2 regions of the Lentibacillus kimchii genome follow, and region 2 is predicted to be linked to the other one. Evidence: a T-box and tRNA genes for the amino acid it is inferred to sense, from the RefSeq annotation. Region 2 holds a T-box; the other holds one or more tRNA genes.

Region 1 (7,825 bases), 920 kb from region 2:
ATAGGTGGGAGCCGTGGAAACGTGAGCGCGAGCTTACGTGGAGGCACCCGTGGGATACCACCCTGGCTGTACGAACATTCTAACCCTGGACCGTGATCCGGTCCGGAGACAGTGTCAGGCAGGCAGTTTGACTGGGGCGGTCGCCTCCTAAAAGGTAACGGAGGCGCCCAAAGGTTCCCTCAGAATGGCTGGAAATCATTCGTAAGCGTGCAAAGGCACAAGGGAGCTTGACTGCGAGACCTACATGTCGAGCAGGGACGAAAGTCGGGCTTAGTGATCCGGTGGTTCCGCATGGAAGGGCCATCGCTCAACGGATAAAAGCTACCCCGGGGATAACAGGCTTATCTCCCCCAAGAGTTCACATCGACGGGGAGGTTTGGCACCTCGATGTCGGCTCATCGCATCCTGGGGCTGTAGTCGGTCCCAAGGGTTGGGCTGTTCGCCCATTAAAGCGGTACGCGAGCTGGGTTCAGAACGTCGTGAGACAGTTCGGTCTCTATCCGTCGCGGGCGCTGGAAGTCTGAGAGGAGCTGTCCTTAGTACGAGAGGACCGGGATGGACACACCGCTGGTGCACCAGTTGTTCCGCCAGGAGCACGGCTGGGTAGCTACGTGTGGTCAGGATAAGTGCTGAAAGCATCTAAGCATGAAGCCCCCCTCAAGATGAAACTTCCCATCACGTCCAGTGAGTAAGATCCCTCAAAGACGATGAGGTTGATAGGTCCGGGGTGGAAGCGTGGCGACACGTGAAGCTGACGGATACTAATCGATCGAGGACTTAACTAACAGGTTGCAGCTTGATGGTTCTCTTATTTAGTTTTCAGGGTGCAAAGGTTTAAAAAACCTCTTGCATTTTGAATTAAAAATGCTTATAATGGTTTCTGTGCTTCATTAGAATAAAAGAACAGCATAAGGTCTGGTGGCGATAGCGGAGAGGACACACCTGTTTCCATGCCGAACACAGCAGTTAAGCTCTCCAGCGCCGATGGTAGTTGGGGTTTGACCCTTGCAAGAGTAGGACGCTGCCAGGCAGTTTCATTCAACTGCAACTGAGTGCTAACTTTTGGATTATTCCACAGTAGCTCAGCGGTAGAGCCCTCGGCTGTTAACCGAGTAGCCGCAGGTTCGAATCCTGCCTGTGGAGCCATGGAGAGCTGTCCGAGTTGGCCGAAGGAGCACGATTGGAAATCGTGTAGACCGTTTTCACGGTCTCGAGGGTTCGAATCCCTCGCTCTCCGCCATTTATTTTCTTGATATTTGGCCCGTTGGTCAAGAGGTTAAGACACCGCCCTTTCACGGCGGTAACACGGGTTCGAATCCCGTACGGGTCACCATTTCTTTTTATAAGTTATTGCGAGTATACAAATGAGTGCAATATAATGTGCCGGAGGATTAGCTCAGCTGGGAGAGCACTTGCCTTACAAGCAAGAAGCCGCAGGTTCGAGCCCTGCATCCTCCATCACTTAAAATATATGTATTGCATCGTAAGCAAACATTTTAAGTAAGGTATGGTATACTGATATTATTAGTGATATAATGTGATGTGGTTATTTAATTTTCATATCGCGGGGTGGAGCAGTCTGGAAGCTCGTCGGGCTCATAACCCGAAGGTCGCAAGTTCAAATCTTGCCCCCGCAACCAATTTAATTAATGATTCATGCTTATTACCAATGATAACAGTGACAATTGCTTTACATCCTGGTCCGGTAGTTCAGTTGGTTAGAACGCCTGCCTGTCACGCAGGAGGTCGCGGGTTCGAGTCCCGTCCGGACCGCCATTTCAAGTTCAATTGTACATAGTATTGGCTCGATAGCTCAGTAGGTAGAGCAACGGACTGAAAATCCGTGTGTCGGCGGTTCGATTCCGTCTCGAGCCACCTTTAAAATGGAGGGGTAGCGAAGCTGGCCAAACGCGGCGGACTGTAAATCCGCTCCTTCAGGGTTCGGGGGTTCGAGTCCCTCCCCCTCCACCATTTGAATACAGGGGTATAGTTTAATGGCAAAACGAAGGTCTCCAAAACCTTTGATGCGGGTTCGATTCCTGCTACCCCTGCCATAATTCCATTTATGGCGGTCGTGGCGAAGTGGTTAACGCACCGGATTGTGGCTCCGGCATTCGTGGGTTCGATCCCCACCGGTCGCCCCATCATTATTCAATATTGGGCTATAGCCAAGCGGTAAGGCATCGGGTTTTGATCCCGTGATTCGCTGGTTCGAATCCAGCTAGCCCAGCCAGTACATGCGGAAGTAGTTCAGTGGTAGAACACCACCTTGCCAAGGTGGGGGTCGCGGGTTCGAATCCCGTCTTCCGCTCTTTTGCTTCCTTTGGCGGTATAGCCAAGTGGTAAGGCAGAGGTCTGCAAAACCTTTATCACCGGTTCGAATCCGGTTACCGCCTCTACTTAGTGATTATGCCTGAGTGGTGGAATTGGCAGACACGCAGCACTCAAAATGCTGTGCCTACGGGCGTGTGGGTTCGAGCCCCACCTCAGGTATCGATATAGCAGATAAACAATTGTGTATAAAAAACAGGGTATGATTACCCTGTTTTTTTATGCGTTAAATTAAATTGTTTTTAGCTGACATCCGCAATCATACCAACCGCAATGCAGGACTCATAATAAAACAACTCCCTGAGTAACAGGGAGTTGTTGTCTATAGTGTCATCTTATTATTTATAAATAATCTCTTCTTAAGGCCTCTCCAGATAGGGGCGATATATAACTTGGTGCGACATCATATACGGTTTTGGCCCCAAATTGTTTTTCCTGACTTAGTCTGAAGGCTGCACGTGCATAGGCGACCAGAACACTGGCAGTGAATTCAGGGTTACTGTCTAATGCAAGCGAAAACTCGTACAACTGCTGATTAGTGCTGCCTGTCTGACCGCTTTTAATAATGAACCCGCCATGTGGAGCTTTGGCATGATCACGTTCCAATTCTTCATCTGAAATAAAATGAACGTCTGTATGATAATCAGCAAAATAATTCGGCATTGTCTTGATTTCTTGTTCAATTGCGGCTTTGTCGGCATTTTCTTCTGCAACCACATAGCAAACACGCCTATGTTTATCAGACTTTGATAATTCGGGATTAGCACCGCTGCGTACTTGCTCAATCGCTTCTTCGGATGGGATAGTGTACTGAACACCATTCTTAACACCGTTGACGCGTCTTACAGCATCGGAGTGCCCTTGGCTGAGGCCCTCTCCCCAGAATGAATAACTTTTGCCCTCCGGTAAAATGGCATCAGCCATGACACGATTAATCGAAAATAAGCCCGGATCCCAGCCAACTGAGATAATAGCGGTTGTTTGATGATTGGCTGCTGCGTCATTGACCGTTTGATAGAATTCAGGGATCTTAGCATGGGTATCATAACTGTTAACCGTATTGAACATACTAGCGAAATGCGGCGTCTGTTCTGGCAAATCTGTAGCTGAACCGCCGCAGAGCAGCATTACATCAATAGCCGACTGGTAATCCTCAGCGTGATCAATATGTACAGCTTGTACACCAGGTTCATTAATATTCAGTGATTCAGGTTCCCGCCTTGTAAAAACAGCTACAAGGTCCAAATCAGATGTTGCTTTGATCGCTTTGGCGGCACCTTTACCCAGATTGCCGAAGCCAACGATTCCAAGTTTAATGTTAGAGCTCATATCCATTTCTCCTTATTTTGAGAAAAAATTTAACTTGCTCCTATTAGCTTAAATAATTTTAATCGTGAAAGCAAATATCCAGTACTGGCCAGCTAATCATGTATGTGGAGATCCCTGGACATAATTATAATGTCACCGTTAGATGGTTAGTCTAAGCTTACCCGGTTAAGAAAGCAGGTTTGTTTAATGAACAGAGCACTTACAATTCTCAGTATTATCGGTGTTCCGGTATCCGTTGCTGGTGTTATTTTTCAATGGCCAGCTGTCATGATGTTTATTATTTACTGCTTAACAATTATTGCGCTGGCCAGTGTGATTGGCAGAGGAACGGATAGTCTGGCGATCGTTATGGGTCCCAGAATTGGCGGACTGCTCAATGCAACGTTTGGCAATGCAGTCGAATTAATTATTTCGTTTTTCTCCCTTAAGGCTGGGCTGATCAATATTGTTCTGGCTTCGTTTACAGGGTCTATCCTGGGAAATTTATTGCTTGTGGCTGGACTGTCTTTTTTTGTGGGTGGTCTGAAATATAAACGTCAATCGTTTGCTGTTCAGCAGGCAAGGCATAATGCTGGACTGCTTATTTTTGCTGTCATTGTGGCTTTTGTAATGCCAGTCGTGTTTACTGAGACGATGAACAAGCAGGATACAATGGTTATGAGTGCTGGTATTTCTATTATTTTAATTCTGTTATATATGGCTGCGATGTTGTTTAAATTTGTTACCCATCGCGGTGTCTATCAGGGTAAAGATAATGCGGAGGAGAGTAAGAAAGAAGAAGAAACGCCTGAATGGGGTAAAGTTAAGGCGATGATCATATTGGCTACTGCGACGATAGCTGTTGCTTATGTGTCCGATCATTTGGTGGATACGTTCGAAGTGGTTGGTGCTAAGTTTGGGCTGTCTGAGCTATTTATTGGTGTCATGATCGTTGGAATTATTGGCAATGCGGCTGAACACGTTTCAGCTGTCTATATGGCCTATAAAAATAAAATGGAAGCTGTTATGGAGATTGCGGTCGGCTCCACATTGCAAGTGGCTATGTTTGTGCTGCCGGTTCTTGTTTTGCTGTCGCTTCTGTTCAGCCCAAGGATGCCGCTTACGTTCACTATGCCTGAGCTGGTCGGTATGGTAACGGCTGTTCTGTTAATCAATATGCTCTCAACGGACGGTGATTCGAACTGGTTTGATGGTGCCGTCTTATTGGGTGCCTATATTATCATGGGCATTGGATTTTATTTTGTTTAAATACCGACAAAAATAATGCATGGCTGTGGGCAGGAACCGTGGCAGCCATGCATAGTGATATTGAAAACTGTTTAGGTTTTAACTTATTATTGTGCTGTTAAACCGCCATCCATGACAAATTCGGAGCCAGTGCTGTAGCTTGACTCGTCTGAAGCGAGGAACAACACAAGATTTGATACTTCCTCAGGTTTAGCAATGCGCTTGTTTGGAATGCTTTTAGCAAATTCGGCAACAGCTTCTTTTGTATCAGCCTGAGCAATCATTGGTGTTTCAATTGCCCCAGGATGTACGGAATTAACACGGATGCCCTGATCAGCAAATTCAAGAGCAGCCGATTTGGTCATGCCGCGGACAGCAAATTTAGTATCGGTATAGCCAATTGCACCGCCTACAAGACCATTCATTGAGGAAATGTTAATAATTGATGCATTTTCGGCTTTTTTCATTGATGATACAGCAGTTTTCATACCTAGAAAGACGGAAATCTGGTTAAGACTGACGACTTTGTGATAGTCATCCAGCGTCATCTCTTCAATCGATTTGGTAGTTGTAATACCTACATTATTAACCAAGATGTTAATTAGTCCAAATGCTCTTTCAGTCTCAGCGACGACGTTTTCCCAGCTTTCTTGATTCGTGACATCGAGCTTGATGAACTTAGCATTGTTTCCAAGTTCATCAGCAAGGGCTTGTCCTTTTTCTTCAAGAATATCAGCGAGAACAACTTTTGCACCTTCACTGACAAATCTGCGGGCGTGGGACTCGCCCATACCTTGTGCTGCACCTGTAATAATCGCAACTTTTCCGTCTAATCTGCCCATGATGAATTCCTCCTAAGTAGTTGATCCGGCAGCGAATTATAAATTAATAAACCACTCAGCTGCCTGTTTTCCATTACTTTTTTATAAGTATTATGTTTTACGATTATATCGTAACACTTAATGGTATCAGGTTAAATCGTTTAGCCTTCAATGATTTAAATTTTTCTGCCCCTTAATGCGCTGCGGAAAGATAAAAAAACACCCTGGCTATTTTGCCCAGGGTGTATGCAGGATTTTTCCTCATGTAATGGATGCCTGATAGATCGAGTCAACAGCTTTTCCAAGTGTTTCATTAAATGCTTCGTCTGTCTGGCTGACATTTAGATCTTGTGTCAGAGCTCGGGAAAAGCTTGCAATCAGGTTGTTATTTTCTTTTAGTTTTTCATTTGCATCGTTCGTTTCATAGCCGCCGGAAAGGGCAACGACACGTACGACATTTGGATGTTCAATCAGTTCCTTGTACATATTGGAGACCGTTGGAATAGTCAGTTTAATCATAACAAGATCGTCCTGATTGAGGCTGTCTAGATGCTTTTGAATCTCCGCTTTCAGCAGTTCTTCGCATTTTTCTTTTTCCGGGCTGTTAATATCCACCTCTGGCTCGATAATCGGAACCAAGCCGGCATCGACGACTTTTTGGCCAATTTCAAATTGCTGATCGACAACGTCTTTGATGCCTTTTTCATTGGCTTCTTTAATGACAGAACGCTCTTTTGTGCCAAAAATATGGCGCTCGTTTGCCCGCTTCAATTTGTCGTCAAGGTCATCGATAGGCTTCATCAGCTGCACGCCATTTTCTTCTTCAGCAAGTCCTTTGTCGATCTTCAAAAAAGGGACGACCCCTTTTTCATCGGCTAAATAGTCCCCGGTGTAGAGACCGTCAATTTCACGGTCCATCGTATGTTCGAATAAAATAGCACCGATAATACGGTTCGAGTCAAAAGCGGGGGATGTAATAATCCGTGTCCGCATCTCATGTACGAGATCGAACATTTGCTCATTCGTGTCATACTGATCCTCGGGAATGCCATATAAAGCAAGTGCTTTAGGTGTACTGCCGCCACTCTGATCAAGAGCTGCAATAAACCCGTCAGCATTTTTCATTTGGTCAAGTTGTTTTTGATTCATGTATTTCACTCCTTTTTATCATTGTAAGCTCTCTCTTTAGGGAAATAAGCTATTGGATCAAAAGTGCTTCTCAAAATTATTATATCATGAAAACAAGTCGTGTAATAGTCAATCGCATAAGTTAGCCAATTAGCAGAACTGATTGTTTATTCAGAAAAAAAGCAGGCAGCTAATCCCGCTGCCACTAGGGGTTAAACATTTTTCTTCTCATCAATTTAAATTTGTATTATGATATCCCTTTGGTGAAAATTGATTGTCATGATAACTGGAGGAACAACTATGTCTAATCGCAATAAAGGAATCCTATTATTATTGGTGTCGGCATTAGGTTTTTCGCTTATGGGCGCTTTTGTCAAACTTTCCGGTGATGTGCCTACGATACAGAAAGCCTTCTTTCGCAATATTATCGCCAGTATTATAGCTGTAGGCTTCGTTATCTATAATAAGGAAAGATTATTCGGCAAAAAAGAAAACCAGAAATACCTGCTTTCTCGTTCAGCCCTTGGTGCAGTGGGGATGGTGCTTAATTTTTATGCGCTCGATCATCTCGTGCTGTCGGATGCGGAGATGCTGAATAAGCTCAGTCCGTTCATACAGATTATTCTGTCGGCTATTTTTCTTAAAGAAGCGGCCAGGCGCTTCCAGGTTGTAGCCGTTATCATTGCGTTTGGCGGGGCCCTGTTCATTATTCAGCCGGATTTTTCGGGTGAATTGCTTCCGTATATTGGCGGTGTTTTTGGCGCGTTTTTTGCAGCAAGTGCCTATACAATGCTGCGGGTCCTGGGTGATAAAGAAAAACATTACACGGTTGTATTCTACTTTTCTTTGTTTACAACGCTCTTGCTCCTGCCGTTCACAGTTGCTATGTATGAACCGATGACGTGGCAGCAATGGGTGCTGCTCATTCTTGCAGGTGTTTTTGCAACTGTCGGTCAGTTTGGCATCACACTTGCTTATAAATTTGCACC
Region 2 (7,825 bases):
CCAGTCGTTCCTGCACTTTAGCTTGTTTTTCAAGGTAGTCTTGTTCCTTTTGCCGTTCGCTGTCAACCACTTGCTGTGGTGCCTTATTTACAAACCCTTCATTGGCCAGCTTTTTCTGGACACGCTCCACTTCATTCGTCCATTTGGTTAATTCTTTGTCCAGCCGTGCAATTTCCTGATTAATATCGATCAAACCTTCCAGAGGCAGGAATAATTCTGCTCCTGTGACAACGGCTGACATGGCTTTCTCCGGCGCTTCCACATCCGTGGCAATAATGAGATCACTCGGATTGCAGAAACGTTCTAAATAATGACGGTTGTTTTCCAGTTCAGCACGAATCGCATCATTTTCCGGCTTGATATACAATTGAATCTGTTTCGACAGAGGCGTGTCTGCCTCCGCGCGGCTATTGCGCACTGATTTAATTATCGCTACAAGCCGTTTCATATCACTGGCAGCCTTATCATCATGAAATTCAGCCCGGGGCTCCGGCCATTTGGCAACTGTAATCGATGCCCCTTTATGAGGAAGTTTCTGCCATATTTCTTCCGTAACAAATGGCATATACGGATGCAGCATACGCATCGTCTGATCAAGAACATAGGCAAGCACCGAACGTGTTGTCTGTTTGTGTTCTTCATCATCCCCGTATAAAGGTAATTTTGCCATTTCAATGTACCAGTCGCACAAATCATCCCAGATAAAGTTGTAGAGGTGGCGCCCTGCTTCACCAAACTCATATTTATCCGTGTTTTTGGTAACGTGTTCAATCGTCTCGTTCAGGCGTGTTAAAATCCATTTATCTGCGAGTGATTTTTCACCTGTTAAATCAATAGCATCGTAAGATAAGTCACCCATATTCATTAAGGAAAAACGGGACGCATTCCAAACTTTGTTGGCAAAATTCCATGTTGCTTCAACCTTTTCCCAATGAAATCGCAAATCCTGTCCAGGTGTTGAGCCTGTCAGCAAAAAGTATCGCAGTGAATCGGCACCATACTGGTCAATCACGTCCATTGGGTCAACACCGTTTCCAAGTGACTTGCTCATTTTACGGCCTTCGGAATCACGAATAAGACCATGGATCAGCACATCTTTGAACGGACGTTCGCCCGTGAATTGTTTTGATTGAAAAATCATGCGGCTTACCCAGAAGAAGATGATATCATAGCCTGTAACCAACACATTTGTCGGGAAGTACCGGTTGAAATCAGACGCTTCTTCATCTGGCCAGCCCATGGTTGAAAATGGCCATAATGCGGAAGAGAACCATGTATCAAGAACATCAGCGTCCTGCTCCCAGTTTTCAATATCAGCCGGCGCCTCTTTGCCGACATATACCTCGCCAGTTTCTTTATGATACCACGCGGGAATCCGGTGGCCCCACCAAAGCTGCCGGGATATACACCAATCACGAATATTCTCCATCCAATGCAGATAAGTCTGTTCAAACCTATCAGGAACAAAATTAACTTTTTCTTCTCCATTTTGAAGTTTAATAGCAGCATCAGCAAGCGGCTGCATATTAACAAACCATTGGGTAGAAAGATACGGTTCAACAATAGCTCCGCTTCGTTCTGAATGACCGACTTGATGAACATGATCTTCAATTTCAAATAAGACGCCCTGCTCCTGCAGGTCACTGACAATTTGTTTCCGGCATGTGAATCGGTCCATACCCTGATACTGGCCGGCGTTTTCATTCATAGAACCATCTTCATGCATGACAAGGATCCGTTCAAGGCCGTGGCGATTCCCAATTTCAAAGTCATTCGGATCATGAGCGGGGGTTATTTTCACCGCACCTGAGCCCATTTCCATATCAACATAAGAATCGGCGACAATGTCCATTTCCCGGCCGACAATAGGCAGGACAACTGTTTGACCAATCAGATGCTGGTATCGTTCATCATCGGGGTGAACTGCCACCGCTGTGTCACCAAGCATTGTTTCCGGACGGGTTGTGGCAATGTCAATCATTTCATCACTATTTTTAATCGGATACCGCATATGATAGAACTTGCCTTCGATTTCTGCATATTCCACCTCAATATCCGACAGAGCTGTCTGGGTATCCGGATCCCAGTTGATAATATACTCACCACGGTAGATTAAGCCTTGTTCATACAGACTGACAAACACCTCACGGACAGCATCAGACAAGCCTTCATCCAGTGTGAACCGCTCCCGGGAATAAGTCAGACCGAGCCCCAGTTTTTCCCACTGTGAGCGGATGAACGCAGCATAATCCTCTTTCCAGTCCCAGGCGGCCTCCAGGAATTTCTCCCGGCCCAGATCGTAACGGCTTTGCCCCTGTTCTTGTAATTGTGCTTCAATTTTAGCCTGTGTTGCAATTCCAGCATGATCCATACCAGGCATCCATAACACATCATAGCCTTGCATCCGTTTCATTCTGGCAATGGTATCCTGCATTGTCGTATCCCAGGCATGTCCCAAATGCAGACGTCCTGTGACGTTTGGCGGCGGGATGACGATCGAAAACGGCTCTTTTGTCTTATCGTCAGCCGGCTCAAAAAAATCACCATCCACCCAGAATTTATAAAGACCCTGTTCAATGTCATGTGGGTTATACTTCGATGGCATCGACGTTTCATTAGCTTTTCCCATCCTAATTCCTCCTTATGTCAGTCGTTAAGACCATTAAAAAAACCTTTCCATCCATAAAAGGACGAAAAGGATCTTCTCCGTGGTACCACCTTCATTCATGGGCATACCAAACCCATGCACTCTCGCAGGAACATGATAACGGACTCAGCCGGCTCCCTCTACTGAATTCAAAGAAGCAGCATCCTGGGCGACCTTCCAAAATGATTGCGCCCGGGAGGTTCCCACCATACACGCTCCCTCTCTTCAGAGCCTTCATTCTGTACTCTTCCCATTCTAAGCTTTTCACACAATATAAGTCTTTTAGTTTTTTCATTTTATCATGTCTGCCGAGAAAATCAACTATATCCCATAAGATTAGCACAGAACCAACCTATTTATACATAGTATAATACAAAACGGAAGAGGTGAACAAGAATGTCCCGTCATTACCGATACCGGCTGCCGTCCTGGGCTAGAAATTGCATAACCGTTGTCGAAAAAGTCACCTTGCCTGTCTTAATCTTTCAGCTCATTCGCACGCTTCTCTTTCCAACTTCACTGGATGTTTTCCTGCTTGGTGCACTTGTTGGTTTATTCATCGCCTTTTATTTAGAATGGATTTAAGTTTCTGTTCCCGCTGAATCTTCATAGCTGTTCTCAGCATGAGCCATAAAATCTGACCAGGCAAGTCCCGCATTAAGCTGCCGAAATGCGATCTCCAGCTGCTGGGTTCGTTCTATCATTGTTTGCTGCCTCGGACTCTGCACATAGTCATCAACCAACGATATGTAAGCTGCTGGATCCAGCAGATGAATGGCCAGCAGATGTTGTTCACTTGTCATCAACGGATTTTGCTGATTATAGACCGGGAATAGGCTGACCACCTGACCCAAATTCTCGTCGAAGGTCTTAGCCATCCCATGAAACAGCATCGCTAGATCAACGACGGGATGATCATAGGCAGCATACTCCCAATTCAAAAACAGGGTATCCCTGTTATGACGTACATGGGGTAACGTTAAGTGCCTATGACATAAACTGCAATGCCAATCTGAATTCAATTCCAGCTCTTCGATAAAATGATCAATGTGGTAATTAAGTTCTGTGAATACCTTTACCAATACACGGTAATGCGTACACACTTGCAATTCAAATGGTGACATATAACGGCTTTGCTCAAATTGATCAATGCTGCGAATTAATTCATGACGGCGTTCAGTATTTATTTTCTGATAATCATTAAAATAATGCTTAACCGAATTGATATCAATTGAAATAGGGGTTTTTGTCCTGGCATGCAGATCCCCAATCGCCTCAAATGTGTGACGTACACTCTTCTCATGCGTTAATTCAGCATCAGGGACCCAAGGCGTCAAATAATAGTAAGCATCGTCGTCTGCTGCATATAAGCGTGATTGCTGGGTTAAAAAGACAGGCAGAATCGCTGACAGCTGCCTGGCATGAGCCTGATGATAGACCTGTTCCCATGCCTCGACCGTATTCTTGGTGAGCCGGCTCTTTTTTAAGGCATAGACATCCTGGCCAACACTCACTTTATACAAACGTGGTGACACTTGTTCTGTCTGATCCAGCATAATTCCATATTCTTTCATTATGCTCCTGATTGCCTCCATTATGCTTGCCACCCCTTATAGAACGTATTCTGGATATCCTGAACATCGTCAGTCAGTTTGAGTGCTATATTCCGAAAACAGACACCCCTTACCGGAAAAAAGCAAGGGGTGTATTAATAACTATGAATTCTTTTTATGTGGAATATAAAGGAGCTGTCCCTCTTCCAGATCTTCTTCTTCCGCAAACCGATTTTGCCTTAATAGATGAATAGCCGAAATCTCATACCGCTCCGCAATGGACTCGATCGTATCATCTCTTTGCACAATACATAACCGCATTTTACTATGCGTTTCTTCCTCATCATCGCCGAACATATCGGCCAAATAACGTATCTCTTCCAGAGACGAAGAGCTTTCGTCACTGTCGTTCTCGTAGTCTTCTTCCGTTAGTTCTATAGCCGCTGAAGCCGGTTCCGCATAATCCTCCGATGATGTCGTCCCTAAGCTTGACTCTTGCTCCAGCGTTTCTGGATTGGCTTTTTCTTCTGTTCCGAAAAACTCAGACAGTGTCTGGGATTTTTTATGTTTCAATCGTTCCTTTTCAGGTGAAGGTGATGTCTGTTTCGGATCCTCATCTTCCAGTGGGGCTGTCTCCTGTGACAATGCCGGAGGAGGTGTCATATCAGCTGCGTTCTGTTCGTCAGTGCTTTCGTCTTCCTGATCCATTTTCAAATCAAAAGCAAACGAATCCCCGCTGCCCCTAAGCAACTCTGGTGAATCCGCTGTTTCCAAATTACTGTCGGGCGGTTGAGACGATTCAGCACTGACCCCCCGTATTTCAACAGTTGACTGTAATTTCAGCTGATTCGGATTGAGGAGCTCATAATCGAACGCGCCAATATTGACTGTTACATCATCTGTATTGTGCACGCGATGCGTCGGAACTGAAATTTCAATTGGAAAACGATGCGAGAATTCAGCCTGATCCTCATCAACGCTCACCACATTTTCGATATAACGTTTGGCTTGATCTTCCGCAAATTCCGATAGTTCTTCTTCTTTCGGCTCCCGGGCAGCATCTTTCAAATAAGAACCCCGAAGTTCCATCACGCCTTTTATGGATACATAATCATTAAGGGGGTGTATCGAAATTTCCGGATCCAGTGAAATGCCAGTCATTTCACCAACTTCCTGTCCTGTCTCAAAATAAAGTGATTCATCCAGATCAAAACGAAAGATTTCCTGATTGCTTTCCACTAAGATTTCCTCCCTTCTGCCTATGCGTCATATACTTGACGGCCTCAATGCAACTATATGCGAATGTGACTGGTGATATGATTTTTGGACAAAAAACAGGCACATTCCCGATAATAATAAAAGCTATTCCTGTTTCGGAATAGCTTTTATCAGTGTTATTTTTCAATTTTAGAGAATGCTCTACGTGCGGCTTCAATCGTTTGCTCGATATCATTATCTGTGTGAGCCGTTGACAGGAAAACACCCTCAAACTGTGATGGCGGTAAAAAGATGCCTTCTTCAATCATCATCCGGTAATATTGAGCAAAATAATCGACATTAGCCCTTTGCGCTGTTTCAAAATTAATCACTGGCTCATTTGTAAAGAAGAAGCCAACCATTGATCCAGCCCGATTGACCTGAAGCGGGATATCATAATCAATCGATGCTTGCTCATATCCTTCAATAAGTCTGTCCACTTTACGATTAATGGCTTCATAAGCTGTTTGATCCAGCGCATTTAATGTTTCATAACCAGCTGTCATGGCCAAAGGATTTCCTGATAAGGTACCACCCTGATAAACCGAACCAGTCGGGGCAACCTTCTCAATAATCTCACGTCTGCCCCCATAAGCAGCAACCGGCAGACCACCACCGATCACTTTTCCTAAACAAGTCATATCAGGTGTTACGCCAAAATACCCCTGAGCACAATTATAATCAACGCGAAAGCCGGTCATAACCTCATCAAATATAAGAAGTGAACCATTATCGTCCGTTATGTCCCGAAGATCATGCAAGAAATTAGCCTGTGGCGGCACAACACCCATATTTCCTGAAACCGGCTCAACAATCACAGCTGCAATATCATCACCGTATTCGGAAAATGCATAACGTACACTGTCCATATCATTATAGGGAACTGTAATAGTATGTTGTACAATTGACTCTGGAACGCCCGGGCTGTCAGGCAGTCCAAGCGTTGCTACTCCAGATCCAGCCTTAATCAGCAGAGAATCACTGTGGCCATGATAGTTCCCTTCAAATTTCAGGATTTTATTGCGACCAGTATAACCGCGGGCAACTCTTAAGGCGCTCATGGTTGCTTCCGTCCCTGAGTTAACCATTCTCAGCATTTCTATGGACGGCACACGCTCCTTGATAAGCTCAGCCAGTTGATTTTCTTTTAAAGTCGGCATACCAAAACTTGTTCCTTTTTGAACAGCTTCCTGAAGACCAGAGACAACACGATCATCAGCATGTCCCAAAATGAGCGGCCCAAAGCTAAGCGTATAATCGATGTAAGTATTGCCATCAATATCGTATATCTTAGAACCTTTCCCCTGATCCATGAATATCGGTGTCATATCTACTGATTTAAATGCTCTTGGAGGCGAATTGACACCGCCGGGCATTAAATTCACGGCTTGTTTATATGCTTCCTTTGATCTGTCAAACTGACGCAATATGATCACCTCAAGAAAAATTTAGTTTTGAAGCCATGCCGCAGCATCTTTAGCAAAATACGTAATAATGATATCAGCACCCGCACGTTTCATGGCTGTTAATTTCTCCAGAACCAATTGCTGTTCATCAATCCAGCCATTCAATGCAGCTGCTTTTATCATAGCATATTCACCACTTACATTGTAAGCAACAACCGGCGTATCAAAATGATTGCGCACGTCACGAACGATATCCAGGAATGATAAAGCAGGTTTAACGATTAAAAAGTCTGCACCCTCGTCGACGTCTGTCCCTGCTTCTCTTAATGCTTCACGGCGGTTGGACGGATCCATTTGATACGTCTTGCGATCACCAAATTGCGGCGCGCTGCCCGCTGCCTCCCGGAATGGACCGAAGAATGCCGAGGCATATTTGACCGCATAAGACATAATTGGAATATTTTCAAATCCTGCTTCATCCAGTGCCTGCCGAATCACCGTTACAAATCCGTCCATCATGCTGGATGGGGCAATAACATCTGCACCCGCTTCTGCTTGTGAAACAGCTGTTTTGGCATGCAGTTCCAGTGATTTATCATTATCAACATCACCATTGTGAATCACGCCGCAATGGCCGTGTGATGTATACTCACATAAACACGTGTCAACGAGGACGAGCATGTCCGGTGCCTCTTGTTTAATAAGCCGTGTGGCCTTTTGAACAATGCCATCTTCCGCGTAAGCTCCACTGCCCTGTTCATCTTTTTCATCCGGAACACCAAACAGCATCACCGACTTGATACCGAGTGCTTGCAATTCATCCATTTCCTGTTTCAGCTGATCAAGCGATAGTTGATAAACGCCTGGCATTGAGGGAACTTCATGTTTGATAGCGTCGCCCTCTGTAATAAATAGCGGATAAACCAAATCATCTGTAGTCAAGTGATTTTCACGGACAAGCG

Evidence for each region. A T-box is a leader RNA that pairs with one kind of tRNA and senses whether it is charged. The one in region 2 lies ahead of ACZ444_RS09520 (valine--tRNA ligase), so its partner is inferred to be a tRNA-Val.
Region 1: it has a tRNA-Val gene. The T-box ahead of ACZ444_RS09520 (valine--tRNA ligase) is inferred to sense a tRNA for this amino acid. The anticodon was not compared.

Annotation. Positions count from the first base shown of each region.
Region 1 covers NZ_AP043934.1:841,845-849,669, forward strand. Annotated here, with positions in the region: rRNA gene ACZ444_RS04610 (23S ribosomal RNA) at 1-785, shown strand, start outside; rRNA gene rrf (5S ribosomal RNA) at 915-1,030, shown strand; tRNA gene ACZ444_RS04620 (tRNA-Asn) at 1,072-1,146, shown strand; tRNA gene ACZ444_RS04625 (tRNA-Ser) at 1,148-1,240, shown strand; tRNA gene ACZ444_RS04630 (tRNA-Glu) at 1,259-1,333, shown strand; tRNA gene ACZ444_RS04635 (tRNA-Val) at 1,386-1,458, shown strand; tRNA gene ACZ444_RS04640 (tRNA-Met) at 1,564-1,640, shown strand; tRNA gene ACZ444_RS04645 (tRNA-Asp) at 1,700-1,776, shown strand; tRNA gene ACZ444_RS04650 (tRNA-Phe) at 1,803-1,875, shown strand; tRNA gene ACZ444_RS04655 (tRNA-Tyr) at 1,886-1,971, shown strand; tRNA gene ACZ444_RS04660 (tRNA-Trp) at 1,981-2,054, shown strand; tRNA gene ACZ444_RS04665 (tRNA-His) at 2,069-2,144, shown strand; tRNA gene ACZ444_RS04670 (tRNA-Gln) at 2,159-2,233, shown strand; tRNA gene ACZ444_RS04675 (tRNA-Gly) at 2,240-2,311, shown strand; tRNA gene ACZ444_RS04680 (tRNA-Cys) at 2,326-2,396, shown strand; tRNA gene ACZ444_RS04685 (tRNA-Leu) at 2,412-2,493, shown strand; gene ACZ444_RS04690 (diaminopimelate dehydrogenase) at 2,674-3,660, opposite strand; gene cax (calcium/proton exchanger) at 3,847-4,908, shown strand; gene ACZ444_RS04700 (glucose 1-dehydrogenase) at 4,995-5,729, opposite strand; gene ACZ444_RS04705 (fructose bisphosphate aldolase) at 5,970-6,857, opposite strand; gene ACZ444_RS04710 (DMT family transporter) at 7,137-7,825, shown strand, end outside.
Region 2 covers NZ_AP043934.1:1,766,455-1,774,279, forward strand. Annotated here, with positions in the region: gene ACZ444_RS09520 (valine--tRNA ligase) at 1-2,629, opposite strand, end outside; T-box leader at 2,684-2,914, opposite strand; gene ACZ444_RS09525 (hypothetical protein) at 3,044-3,232, shown strand; gene ACZ444_RS09530 (phosphotransferase) at 3,229-4,221, opposite strand; gene spoVID (stage VI sporulation protein D) at 4,363-5,439, opposite strand; gene hemL (glutamate-1-semialdehyde 2,1-aminomutase) at 5,595-6,884, opposite strand; gene hemB (porphobilinogen synthase) at 6,906-7,825, opposite strand, start outside.